Regions from separate parts of the Chloroflexus sp. MS-CIW-1 genome, predicted to be linked through region 3. Evidence: riboswitches for the same ligand, from Rfam matches in the RefSeq annotation. Region 3 holds a riboswitch; each other region holds the start of a gene.
The links. Region 3 has a riboswitch for thiamine pyrophosphate ahead of QTO31_RS11620 (MTH1187 family thiamine-binding protein). Riboswitches for the same ligand answer to the same signal wherever they lie in the genome.

Region 1: linked by a shared signal. The riboswitch ahead of tenA (thiaminase II) and the one ahead of QTO31_RS11620 (MTH1187 family thiamine-binding protein) in region 3 are both predicted to bind thiamine pyrophosphate.
Region 2: linked by a shared signal. The riboswitch ahead of tenA (thiaminase II) and the one ahead of QTO31_RS11620 (MTH1187 family thiamine-binding protein) in region 3 are both predicted to bind thiamine pyrophosphate.

The regions. Positions count from the first base shown of each region.
Region 1 is NZ_JAUBWR010000003.1:94,276-98,442, reverse strand. It holds gene QTO31_RS17545 (PHP domain-containing protein) at 1-85, shown strand, start outside; gene QTO31_RS17540 (NUDIX hydrolase) at 99-728, shown strand; gene QTO31_RS17535 (hypothetical protein) at 1,302-1,472, opposite strand; TPP riboswitch at 1,824-1,923, shown strand; gene tenA (thiaminase II) at 2,011-2,664, shown strand; gene QTO31_RS17525 (DUF1156 domain-containing protein) at 3,067-4,167, opposite strand, start outside.
Region 2 is NZ_JAUBWR010000003.1:191,027-195,193, reverse strand. It holds gene lon (endopeptidase La) at 1-183, shown strand, start outside; gene tenA (thiaminase II) at 819-1,472, opposite strand; TPP riboswitch at 1,560-1,659, opposite strand; gene cynR (transcriptional regulator CynR) at 2,108-3,013, opposite strand; gene QTO31_RS17950 (protoglobin domain-containing protein) at 3,137-3,727, shown strand.
Region 3 is NZ_JAUBWR010000001.1:2,908,820-2,912,986, reverse strand. It holds gene QTO31_RS11640 (DUF4388 domain-containing protein) at 1-399, shown strand, start outside; gene QTO31_RS11635 (GTP-binding protein) at 431-961, shown strand; gene QTO31_RS11630 (HU family DNA-binding protein) at 1,151-1,426, shown strand; tRNA gene QTO31_RS11625 (tRNA-Ile) at 1,792-1,866, shown strand; TPP riboswitch at 2,229-2,343, shown strand; gene QTO31_RS11620 (MTH1187 family thiamine-binding protein) at 2,415-2,708, shown strand; gene QTO31_RS11615 (ABC transporter permease) at 2,701-3,519, shown strand; gene QTO31_RS11610 (ABC transporter substrate-binding protein) at 3,519-4,167, shown strand, end outside.

The DNA of each region.
Region 1 (4,167 bases), on a different contig from region 3:
TTCTGGCGGCAGCGATTCCCATCATCCGCATCAAGACCTGGCAACCTGGTCGGCAGCAGATTTGACCATCGTCTCGCGCCTGTGAGGTGATACCACGTATGAGTCAACACAACGCTCATCTGAACTGGCGGGCTGCGTATGCTCGTATCCCAGCATGGCATCGTAGTGAAATTGAGCATCTGGTTGCAGCTTACGGTTCACCTCGCTATCGTCATATTCACCTCGATGACGGTCGCTTCGATCCGCTGACGAAAACTGATCGGGTTGGTGAAGTGGGGATGGTCATCCGACGTCCCGACGGAACACTGATCACAGCACGCAAGACGTATTACCCGCCTGGCGTTTTTCGTCTGCTGACCGGCGGGATCGGTCATAGCGAGCGTATCATAGAAGCACTAAACCGCGAAGTGCTCGAAGAGACTAGTCTCACGGTGAGGATCAATCGATTTTTGAGCATGATCACCTACCAGCTCGATACCCCAGCACCTCGTTTCTTCGTCAGCTATGTCTTCTTGCTCGATGAATTAGCCGGTACCCTTCAAGCTGCCGATCCAGCCGAACAGGTTGCCGAATTTCGGTCAGTCTTGCCAACTGAATTACCGCTGCTAGCAGCTCAACTGCGTCAATTAGCTGATCAATCCGATGCAGCCATCAATGGCAAATGGTCAAGTTGGGGCCGGTTTCGGGCAGTTATGCACGAAGAATGTGCTGCGGCGCTGATCGTATAGCATTCGTATAGCATGCGATGGCAATATCGCTGTTGCGTGCTGGGTTGTCATTTCGCCGCCAACGGAACATTTCCCCTCATGTGGCCGGCTGGTGTGTGCCTCGGTAGGGCTGTTCGGCGTTCTCAGTTTCGGGTTCTTCACGATGACCGAACGGTTCAACAACGTTGCGACACCGACGAACATCACCCATCCGCTGCTGCTAGCCCGCGTCCTGTAGTGGCAGCGGGAGAATCTGCGTCCGTCTCAGGAGAACGCCATGCGGGCGGGTTGAAAACCTACCCCTACCATCCGCTGACGAGCGTGATCGGCGAGATAACGGGGTGTCTTCAATCATTTACTGCGTCCAGGTGCATTTTGCCAGTGCTGAGAAGAGCGCCTATCCGCATCCCCTCGTGTCAAGGCGCGACGGATGCCTCCTAACGATGGATAGAACCCGATAGTCGACCAGGAGAGACACGACGGCGCTGTGCCCATACGACACCCCCGGCGCCAGTGTACGACGGAATGCCTCCCAGCGGTTGCCAGACAGCACCTACAGTACTGCTGGCATTCGTCTTAACCAATCAACCAGCGCTATTGCTTTAGTAGACCCAATTCCACGACGAACGGTCGGCGTTCTTTTTCACCACCAAGGCTATCGTTGTGCAGCCAATCAGACGTTTGTCGCAATAGTTCGTGATAAGCGGTTAGCAATGGGGCCAACACTAGTTGGTTCAGGCGGTTGTGACCGATAGGGCTTTTCAAAGGTTTTCACCCTACCAAGTAGAGGTGTGGCGAGAAGGGAGAGGAAAGAGAAATGAGAGTAGCAGAGGTGTTCCTCACTTCTCTCCAGTACGCGCAGCAGTGCTCGGCTTCCCATTCCGACAGTGGTCTCACCACGCCACGCTTCGCTCGTCGATTGTATCGTCAGCGTATGGGAGGGGCGGGTTCTCGACCCGCCTGCCGCACTGCCGTCTCCGGGAACACCGGACGGTCACCCCACGGAAGGGGCAGATGCTCAACCTGCCTGCCGTCCCCAGCATTCCTGCCCGACATAGGCCAGCGATGTGACAGAAAAGAGGCTTGACATTCCTCTCAGTACTCGCTATACGCGAAAGCGTTCCGTAGGGGCGCTTCGCAATTCACGCGAGGCTGAGAGGGACCCTTGCACCTGATCCGGGTAATACCGGCGTAGGAAATCGGAACGGATATGAACATGATCCCCCGATATCGCTGATTTCCCCTCTCTGTCTATGCTTCCTGCGGGCAAGCATTCCGTTCGTCATGCGCAGGGAGAACTACAATGCGTTTCACCGAAACACTTTGGGAGTCGATTACCGACATCTACCAGGCAATCATTCAACACCCCTTCAATGAAGAGTTAGCCCAGGGCACACTGCCACGCGAGAAATTTGCCTTCTACATGCAGCAAGATGCGCTCTACCTGGCCGATTTTGCGCGAGCGCTGGCAACCATGGCCGGACGGGCGCCCGACGAAGCCGCGATCATTCAGTTTGTCCGCTTCGCCGAAGGGGTAGCAGTCGTCGAACGCGCCCTGCATCACACCTACTTCCGGGAATTTGGCATTGAATCACCGACCCGACAACCGTCGCCAGCCTGCTTTGCGTATACCAATTTCTTGCTAGCCACTGCCGCCTGTCGTAGTTATGAAGAAGGAATGGCGGCGCTTCTGCCCTGTTTCTGGATCTACCGAGAAGTCGGTCACAATATCTACCATCGTGCAGCGCCGAACAATCCATATCAGAAATGGATCGACACCTACGCCGGTCAAGAATTTGATGAGGTGGTCAAACAGGCGATTGCGCTGACCGACAGCGTCGCCGAACACACTTCAGCTATCTTGCAACAGCGGATGCGTGAGGCTTTTATCTATTCCTCCCGGCTAGAGTGGATGTTCTGGGACAGTGCGTATCGGCTGGAACGGTGGCTGCCGTAGGGGCTTAAGGAGATTACGGGCGGCCCTCACCCCCAGCCCCGCTCCCGCGCTGCGGGTGGCCCTCACCCCCAACCCCTCTCCCGCGCTGCGGGAGAGGGGTGTTCCTCACCCCCGGCCCCTCTCCCGCGCTGCGGGAGAGGGGTGATCTAGTTCGTGAACTCGGTATCGTTAAAGACGCAGGATCGCTACTGCTACGCTCAACTCCCCCTTTCTCTACCCGTATGGGAGCGGAAGGAAGCTAGGGGGTAGGCGAGAGGGCACCTCCCCCCTTCCTCTCCGGCAGCGTGGGAGAGGAAGGGGGGCTGGGGGGAAGGTGAGGGAGCACCCTCCCCCCTTCCTCTCCCGCAGCGTGGGAGAGGAAGGGGGGCTGGGGGGAAGGTGAGGGGGTGCCGACACCGCACGTCACAGATCCATCGCTTGCTGCATCGAGGGCGATTGGCGCTGTTCGTACATCAACCGCGCAATCTCGCTCCAGCTCTGCACCAGCGCGTTGTAGGCAAAGGCTTCATCCGGGCGTTTTTTGCGCTCGCAGATGGTGTAGAGCCGGTAGGCCAGTTCGCGCGCCACGTCGGCTCGACTGCCCAGCTTCGCTGCCAACGCCGCCGCCGCCAGTTCACCCCCGTCGTTCAGCACCCGGATCAGATGATGGACGGCTTCCCAATGCGTGACCCGGCTATCACCGGCCGGGTCCCAATGGGACGGGAGGTCCTTCGGTGCGAGCAGGCGCACCTTGCCCCGTTTCGCTTCAACCATCCCGGCAGCGACCAGCCCCTCGACGCTGGTGTTCTTGGCTTTCGAGAGCGTCTCGGCCACGCCGTACTCGCCTTCGGCAAAGCCATACTGCTCGAACCAGGCCAGCGCCCACCGGGTGTCGGCGTCGAAGTCGCTCTCCTGCTCGGCCAGTACCTCGTCGAGCACCTGGTTGATCAGGGTCAGCGCTTCGCGCACCCGCACCGGCGTGCCCTGGGCATCAACCACGCGGGCAGAGCGGGTATAGATGGCCATCCCCGGCCCGATGGCGGCCTGCGCCAGGTCGACCGGCGCGATGTTGGCGTGTTGCAGTGCGGCCAGCGCCGCTGGCAGTTCGGCCTTGAGTGCGGCAAGAAACTCGCGGCGGGTGGCGATGGGCGCATCCGCCGGACGGGGCCGACAGACCAGCACGATGCTGGAGGTGAGGGCGTTGGTGTTCATAGCAATCTGTCGTGTTCTCATCTCAGTATGCATCGGCCAGGTACCGGTGATGGCAAAGCCAGCCTGGATGACCGCTTCCAGGAAGGTTTCCCAGCCGGTGGAGGAGGGAGCGGAGCGGAGGGAGGAGGGTGGGTCGGGATCACCCAGTTCACCTGTCGCGCTCTCGTCTCGCTGCGCTTCCCGCACTTCGTGCTGTTTGAAGGCGTAGTAGATGGTGACCGGGAAGGCAGGGTGGGCCTGCTCGGCCAGGTTGTGCAACGCACGGGTCATCCCGTCCATGAAAAACCGCTCGGCGGCCGGTTTGCTGCCGTG
Region 2 (4,167 bases), on a different contig from region 3:
TTGCCTAAACGCAATCTGCTCGACCTCGAAGATTTGCCCGCAGCCGTGAGTGCTGAGATGACCTTCATTCCGGTTGAGACCCTTGATGAAGTGTTAAGTATTGCCCTCTTACCGCCAGATGATGTGACAACGACCCTTTCTGTTCCTCAGCGGAGCGATGCACTGACACCGGCTGCTTCCTGAGCGGAACCCCCTCACCTTCCCCCCCTGCCCCCCTCCTCTCCCACGCTGCGGGAGAGGAGGGGGGAGATTGTGTCCCTCACCTTCCCCTTCCCCTTCCTCTTCCACGCTGCGGGAGAGGAGGGGGGAGATTGTGTCCCTCACCTTCCCCTTCCCCTTCCTCTTCCACGCTGCGGGAGAGGAAGGGGAGAGATTATGTCCCTCACCTTCCCCTTCCGCTTCCTCTCCCACGCTGCGGGAGAGGGGCTGGGGGTGAGGGCAGCCCCTCACCTTCCCCCTTCCGCTCCCACCAGGCGGGAGCGTAGGGGGGATGCGCGGAGCAGGGGCGATCCTGCGGCTGTCCAAATCACCCCTCTCCCGCAGCGCGGGAGAGGGGCTGGGGGTGAGGGCTATCCGCAGCGCGGGAGAGGGGCTAGGGGTGAGGGCAGCCCCTCACCTTCCCCTTCCTCTTCCACCAGGCGGGAGCGTAGGGGGGAAGAGCGGAGCAGGGGCGATCCTGCGGCTGTCCAGATCACCCCTCTCCCGCAGCGCGGGAGAGGGGCTAGGGGTGAGGGCTATCCGCAGCGCGGGAGAGGGGCTAGGGGTGAGGGCTATCCTTACATAATCTCCTTACGCCGCTGAACATCGCGTAAAAGATACTATGGCAGCCACTGTTCCAGCCGATACGCACTGTCCCAGAACATCCACTCGAGGCGTGATGAATAGATAAAGGCATCGCGCATGCGCTGTTGTTGAGTCGCCGAGACCTGTTCGGCGAGGTTGTTGGTCAGCGCAATTGCCTGTTTGACCACCTCATCAAATTCTTGTCCGGCGTAGGTGTCGATCCACTTCTGATAGGGGTTGTTGGGGGCTGCTCGACGGTAGATGTCGTGACCGACTTCCCGATAGATCCAGAAACAGGGCAGGAGTGCCGCCATCCCTTCTTCATAACTACGAGTAGCTACGGTAGCCAGTAAGAAATTGGTATACGCAAAGCATGCAGGTGCTTGTTGGCGGGTTGGCGTATCGATCCCAAATTCGCGGAAATAGGTGTTATGCAACGAACGTTCGACAACCGCTACCCCTTCAGCAAAGTGAACAAACTGAAGAATCGCAGCTTCGTCAGGTGATCGTCCGGCCATTGTCGCTAGCGCTCGCGCAAAATCAGCCAGGTAGAGCGCGTCTTGCTGCATGTAGAAGGCGAATTTCTCGCGTGGGAGTGTACCCTGGGCCAATTCTTCATTAAAGGGGTGCTGAATAATCGCCTTGTAGATGTCGGTAATCGATTCCCAAAGTGTTTCGGTGAAACGCATCACAATCCTCCCTGCGTCTAGATGAGGCACTTGCCCGCAGGAAGCACATTGCACGAGAGGGGAAAAGCGGCGATACCGGGGGATATTGTTCAGATCCGTTCCGATTTCCTACGCCGGCATTACCCGGATCAGGTGCAAGGGTGCCTCTCAGCCTCGCATACATCGCGAAGCGCCCCTACGGAACATTTATAATATATCCGAAGACGAGCGTGCGTGTCAAGCGTTTTTTGGGTTCTTCAGGGCTGCTCGAAGTGTTCAGGTTTTGGTTGAGTTTGTTAACGGATGTTGTTCGTACCCGCATAACGAGACCACCGGTTTGCGTCGGATGGACATGTGAGAAAAGAACCCTTTGGAAGCGGGCATAATGAGAAGATTAGGAAATGAGAGGGACTGATGCTCTTGCTAACACCCTTCCGCTTTCCGTGAAGGTGAAGAAGAACCGCGCATCCCGGCACATCTCCTTTCCCTGCCCCTAGTGGGAGATTGAAAGGGGGTTGGGGGAAGGTGAGGAGGGGAAACTGTTCCTACCGTGCACTGCGTTGACGGCATGCTGATAGCGGGTGGAACAACGTGCAACCGTGGGGTTGCGAAAGACATTCCCTGGCGAACACCGACAAAACCCAAAAACGCTGGTGTTAACCTCTAATAAATGCTGTTAACCCGCTTACGGCGAGTCTATCGTGAACCATTGCGACAAATGCCTGAGTTGCCGCACAACGATAGCCGTGGTGGCGGAAGAGGAACCCAACCGTTCGTCGTGGGGTTGGGTCTACAAGTGGAATGCCAATAAGGTCGGGTTGATTACATAACACGAAAGAAGGTAACACAGTAGCCACTGAGAGTTGCCGTACCGCAGCCAGAATATTGCTAATCGTATTCATTTCGACCAGTACCTGTGGCTCTATTCCTGCCGTGTGGGCGCAACGATCCCACAACCGCCGGGTACAGAATGCAGGCGAGAGCAGGATCAACGGCTGTTGGTGTAACGCCTGTACCGGTACTTGCGGAAGATGTGCCCACGGATGCTGCCTGCCAACGATCAGAACCAGCTCTTCCGTGAACAAGTCTTCACCTACAATTCCACTCGTCTCAGCAGGAGTGAAACTGATACCAAGTTGTAGTCGGCCTTCGGCTACACCCTGCTCAATATCGCTGGCCGCTAACTCTTCAATGTGTAGACGAATAGCTGGATAGGTTGTGGCAAAAGCCGCGACGAGATCTGGGATCAGGTAGGCGTTCACCGTCTGTACCACACCGATCTGTAGAACCCCCCGTTGTAAACCGGCCAGTTCAGCAAGTGCGGTTTGCGCTTCCGCCAATTCTTGCAAGGCACGACGAGCATGGGTGGCGAGGATTTCTCCAGCGGCAGTCAGGCGAATGCGTCGTCCGATTCGTTCAAGTAGCACTGCGCCGATTTCCTCTTCGAGCAACTTGATCTGTTGCGATAGAGCCGGTTGTGAAATGTAGAGCTTTTCAGCGGCACGGGTAAAGTGTCCTTCATCGACGACAGCCAGGAAATAACGTAGTTGGCGAAGTTCCATAGTCTGATAAGTGTAACTTATTGAAAAGATAAGAACCTTCTATTTTACTTATCATCATAGCGCGTCTAGACTGATCTTGTCAAACGCAGGATAAGGATTAAGAACAAACCAGGGAGGGTAGCGATGAGTGATGTAAGTATTCCCGGCTACACATATGGTACGGCGGCAGTAGCCCAATCGCCGATCAGTGAGGAAGAATTTGCTTTGCTGAAACAAACCGTGTTGTGGAGTGATGAAGACGAGCAGTATTTGCGCATGGCGGGTGAGGTGCTTAAAGACCAGGTCGAGACGATCCTCGATCTGTGGTACGGTTTCGTCGGTTCACACCAACATCTGCTCTACTATTTTACCGGTCCTGATGGTCAGCCAATCGAACACTACCTGGCACGAGTGCGTCAACGTTTCGGGCAGTGGATCCTCGATACGTGCCAGCGCCCTTACGATCAGGATTGGCTGAACTATCAGATGGAGATTGCGCTCCGTCATTACCGTACCAAGAAGAATCAGACCGATGGCGTGTCGTCAGTACCGATGATTCCATTGCGCTATATGATTGCCTTCATCTATCCCATTACCGCGACGATCAAAGATTTTCTCGCTCGTAAAGGGCATTCGGCTGCCGACGTGGAGCGTATGCATCAGGCATGGTTCAAGTCGATTGTCCTGCAAGCAACGTTGTGGAGTTATCCATATGCTAAAGAAGGCGATTTCTGAGCAGAGACCGCGATAAATCCCTTGTCGGACGTGATACGGGTGTGATACCATTCTCCCCTGCCAATGCCGTATCCCTGGCGGTCCTATCCCTCCGGCAATGCCGACCCTCGGCGGTGTCGGTAAGGGTTATCGTCTAGGTCTGAGGTGTTTCAGTTATTATGTCCGTCCCCGCAACCGGAGGGATGGGCGCCGACCCCGCCTTCACCGGTGTGCTTAGACGCTCACCGCTCTTGCCCGTCGCACACCACCTAACGTCCGCCGGAAGCCTGCGTCCCCAAGGCACGCGGTGAATAGTGGAGCTTATTGTGCGCGGACGAACAATCTTCATGAATGAACACGGCCCAACACTGAGAACGCTAAACAGCCACTATTGGTGTGCTGATGCTTGACAGATGCCACAACAGCAGCATATAATATCGCTCAACTACCGTCACGTGATC
Region 3 (4,167 bases):
CCACTGGCGCCGACGCCCATTTCGATTGATCACCTGATTATGGAGGGGGTACGACGGATCGATGAATGGGAACGCATTCGCGATCGCATTCCATCGACCGACCTGGTGCCTCGTTTTCTGGCGCCTCCAGGGGAAAAGCTCAAGGGTATGCGCCTTGCCCCTGATGAGTGGAAGGTCTTTGCCCGGATTAATGGTCGTGATACCCTGGCTGAAATTGCTCAAAAGACTGGGTTGAGCGATTTTGATGTGTGCCGTGCGGTCTACGGTTTTCTGACCGCCGGAATGCTGGAGTTGGTCAAGCGACAGCGTGTGCTGGCTGCCGGTATGCCACCGGTCGAACAGCCGCGTCTAAAGAAGAGCCTTGTTAACCGGATCATCAATCGGATCCGCAGCATGTAGCTGGGGCCGGAGCATCGGAGCGGAGGGCTGTGTGCAGACGGTAAAGATGGTGATCAGCGGCGCCGTGAACGCCGGCAAAACCGAGTTTATTAAGACGATCTCGGAAATTGAGGTTGTCTCTACGGAGCGCCGGGCGACCGACGATACTCGACTGATCAAGAAGGAAACAACTGTCGCGATGGATTTTGGGCGCATCGCGATCTCTGATGATCTCGTGCTCCATCTCTTTGGAACACCGGGACAAAAACGCTTCGACTTTATGTGGGAGATCCTGGCCGAAGGTATGCTTGGTCTGGTGATCCTGGTCGATAGTACGCGCCCCGAAACGTTCCGAGAGACGAACCGAATCATCGATTTTTTCGTCTCGTACCGCGATACACCGTATGTGATTGCGGCCAATAAGCAGGATCGCCCTAATGCGTGGTCGCCAGAAGAGTTGCGTCTGGCGTTGCGTCAACCACCGCACATTAAAGTGTTACCCTGTACCGCAACTGATCGGGAGAGCGTCAAAAATGTGCTGCTTGAATTACTTTACGTAATCCAAGAGCGCAGCGAAGATTAAATGCGCTTCATTTTTGGCATGGCTTTGTGATGAGTAGAAATCGTTTTTGCTCATTACAAAGCCATAAAAGTCGGTTGATAAGTTTCAAAAGCCATTTGGCGCATCAGCAAGGGATAAAGGTCTTGACAGATACGGTATACTGCTTTCTGAAAAGGTTGTTGTGAATGGATGTTAAGGAGGACTGCACCAATGCAGAAGACGGATTTTATCAAGGCGGTAGCTGAGCGGGCGAAGGTTTCACAGAAAGAGACGAAGCAGATCATTGACGCTGCACTCGATGTGATTACTGAGGCGCTGGCCCGTGGTGAGAAGGTGACACTTACCGGTTTCGGGACGTTTGAAGTACGCACCCGCCAGGAACGCGATGGGGTTAATCCGCAAACTGGTGAGAAGATACGCATTCCCGCCACGAAGACCCCTGGCTTCAGTGCCAGTAGCACGTTGAAAGAAGCGGTAAAGGGCTAGGCTGGGCCTGTCAGACCAATATGAGGAACAACGAAAGGGATGCGGTAACGCCGTATCCCTTTCGTGTACGTAAGCATCTTCATTTCAGTTTGTGTTCGTAGTCGCAACTACGCTGAGGAAATAGTCACGTCCACGACGGATGAACCCTATCAGTCGTGGCGAGGCACTGCCTTGCCCCAACCTCGCGACCATTGTCGGAGTGGGTAGCGGTGCAACGGATGTATCCCCGTGGACGGGCGCAGCGGCGCCTGCGCCCCAACCGATCTCCTGACGAACACGACCAAAATCTGACAATGCCTAAAGCCCCGACTGTGCCACGTGGCGCATTGACGGCAAGCTGTATCTGCGGCTATAATAAGGCTGACGGGCCGCTAGCTCAACGGCAGAGCAATCGGCTCATAACCGACAGGTTCTCGGTTCGAATCCGAGGCGGCCCACCAGAGGCGACTGCTATAATGCTGTCGCCGATTTTTATTCGAGTGAGAGAGTGCTCTCTTCACCTTTATGCGGTTGCTGAAAAATGGGGTACGAGCAGCAAGAGTGGCTGCCAACCGTCCGCCATAACTCTCTCTTTCCCTCCTTACGTGTGGGAGTGAACGAGGTATGCAGGGAAGGTGAGGAGCTTGCCGATGTTATCAACTTTGACCAGAGCAGCACCTGCTCGTCAGCGCTGGAAGCAGCATCTTTCTGAGCGCACAGCAATCCGGCCAGGCCGGTCGGGTGCAAACGTTGAACAGCCCTCAGCCTGCGCAAGCTGCTTGACAGCCATTCAAATTCCTTCTATTATTTTTTCCAAAATCATCTGCACAACCGGGGGAGCCGGAAGAGTCCGGCTGAGAGTGCGGCCCGATAGATGCCGCTGACCCTTTGAACCTGATCTGGGTTATGCCAGCGGAGGGAGGTTTCACGGGTTTTAATACCGTCATTCCCTACCGTCGGAATGGCGGTATTTTGTTTTTCGGAGTTCGTCAATCGAAGGGAGTGAACGATGGCCTCAATCACTGTCAGCTTTGAAGTATTGCCCGGTGGTTTGCCCGATAAGGCAACAACCTATGCCGCAGTTGATGCTGCTATCGCTGTCGTGGCTGCAAGCGGTCTGCCGTACCGGGTCGGGCCGATGGAAACGACGATTGAAGGTGATTACGATGCCATTATGGCTGTCATCAAGCAAGCTCAAGAAGCCGTCCTGGCGGCTGGCGCCAGTCGTGTGTTTACCCTGATTAAGGTGGACTACGATCCGAACGGTTCTTCAATTGCCGAAAAGCTAGCGAAGTATGAGTGACGAGGTTGCTGCCCCAATTTCTGTACCACCGACGCCGACGACGGCTCGTGCGCTATGGCGCCGTCGTCTGGATGAGTACGGCCCGTCAATCCTACTCGTTATCCTCTTGCTGTTCCTCTGGGAAGGCATCGTCTGGTATCTTACCATCCCTGACTGGCTTCTGCCGCCACCGTCACGGATCGCAACGACACTGATTGCCAGTCTCCCGATCCTGCTCGGTCATACGCTGGCCACACTCACCGTCACCATTCCTGGCTTTAGCTTAGCATTGATCGGCGGTTTTAGTTTGGGGATAGCGTTGGATGCATCGCCCCTGTTGCGGCGAGCAATCTACCCTTTGCTGGTTACTTCACAGACAGTGCCGATTGTGGCGATTGCGCCACTCTTGGTCGTTGGTTTTGGCTTTGGTCTCTTGCCAAAAGTGATCGTCGTCGCCCTGGTGACCTTCTTTCCCATTGTGGTGAACACAATTGATGGCCTGCAGAACGCCGATCGTGATCAGCGCCGTTTGCTGGAAGCGATGGGGGCAAACTACTGGCAATTGCTGCGCCTGTTACGGTTGCGGGCCGCATTGCCTGCTATGTTCACCGGGATTAAGGTGGCAATTACCTACAGTGTTATTGGTGCGGTTTTGGCTGAGTGGATCGGCGCCAGCACTGGACTTGGCGTCTATATCGCCCGCTCGTTGCGAGCTTTCCGTACCGATCAGGTCTTTGTTGCTGCCCTGGTTACGTCGCTTTTGACCATCGTTCTTTTTACCCTGGTAAGTTTGCTCGAACGCAAGATCGTCTTCTGGAAAGGAGAACACTGATGCGCAAATGGCTGATACTTGTACTGATATTCGTCTTGACGGCCTGTGGCAATGCCACTACTTCTGTACCGGCAACCCCTGAGCGGCCCCTAACTACGGTGCGGATTGGATTAGACTGGACGCCAAATACGAACCATACCGGTCTCTACGTGGCGCAGATGCAAGGCTACTATGCAGATCAAGGGTTGCAGGTTGAGATTCTCGGTGCGCAAGAGGGTGGTACGGTCGAGCAACTCGTTGCCACCGGACGACTCGATTTTGGTATCTCGTATCAGGAAGGCGTCACTCAGGCTCGGGTGGAAGGCGTCCCGATTGTCTCTATTGCAGCTATCATTCAACACAATACCAGCGGTTTTGCCAGTCGGGTCGAAGAGGGTATCACCAGCCCACGCGATTTTATTGGCAAAAAATATGGGGCATTTGGTTCACCAATCGAGGAAGCGGTTATTCGTGGGTTGCTCGAGTGTGCGGGTGTTGGCGATCAGTTCGACCAGGTACGGTTTGTTGACATCGGGAGTTCCGATTTTTTTGTCGCTACCGAACGTGATGAGGTTGATTTTGTCTGGATTTTTAAGGGATGGACTGGTATAGAGGCTGAGGTGCGCGGTATCCCTTTGAATATTGTGATGATGAATGATGTGCAGTGCA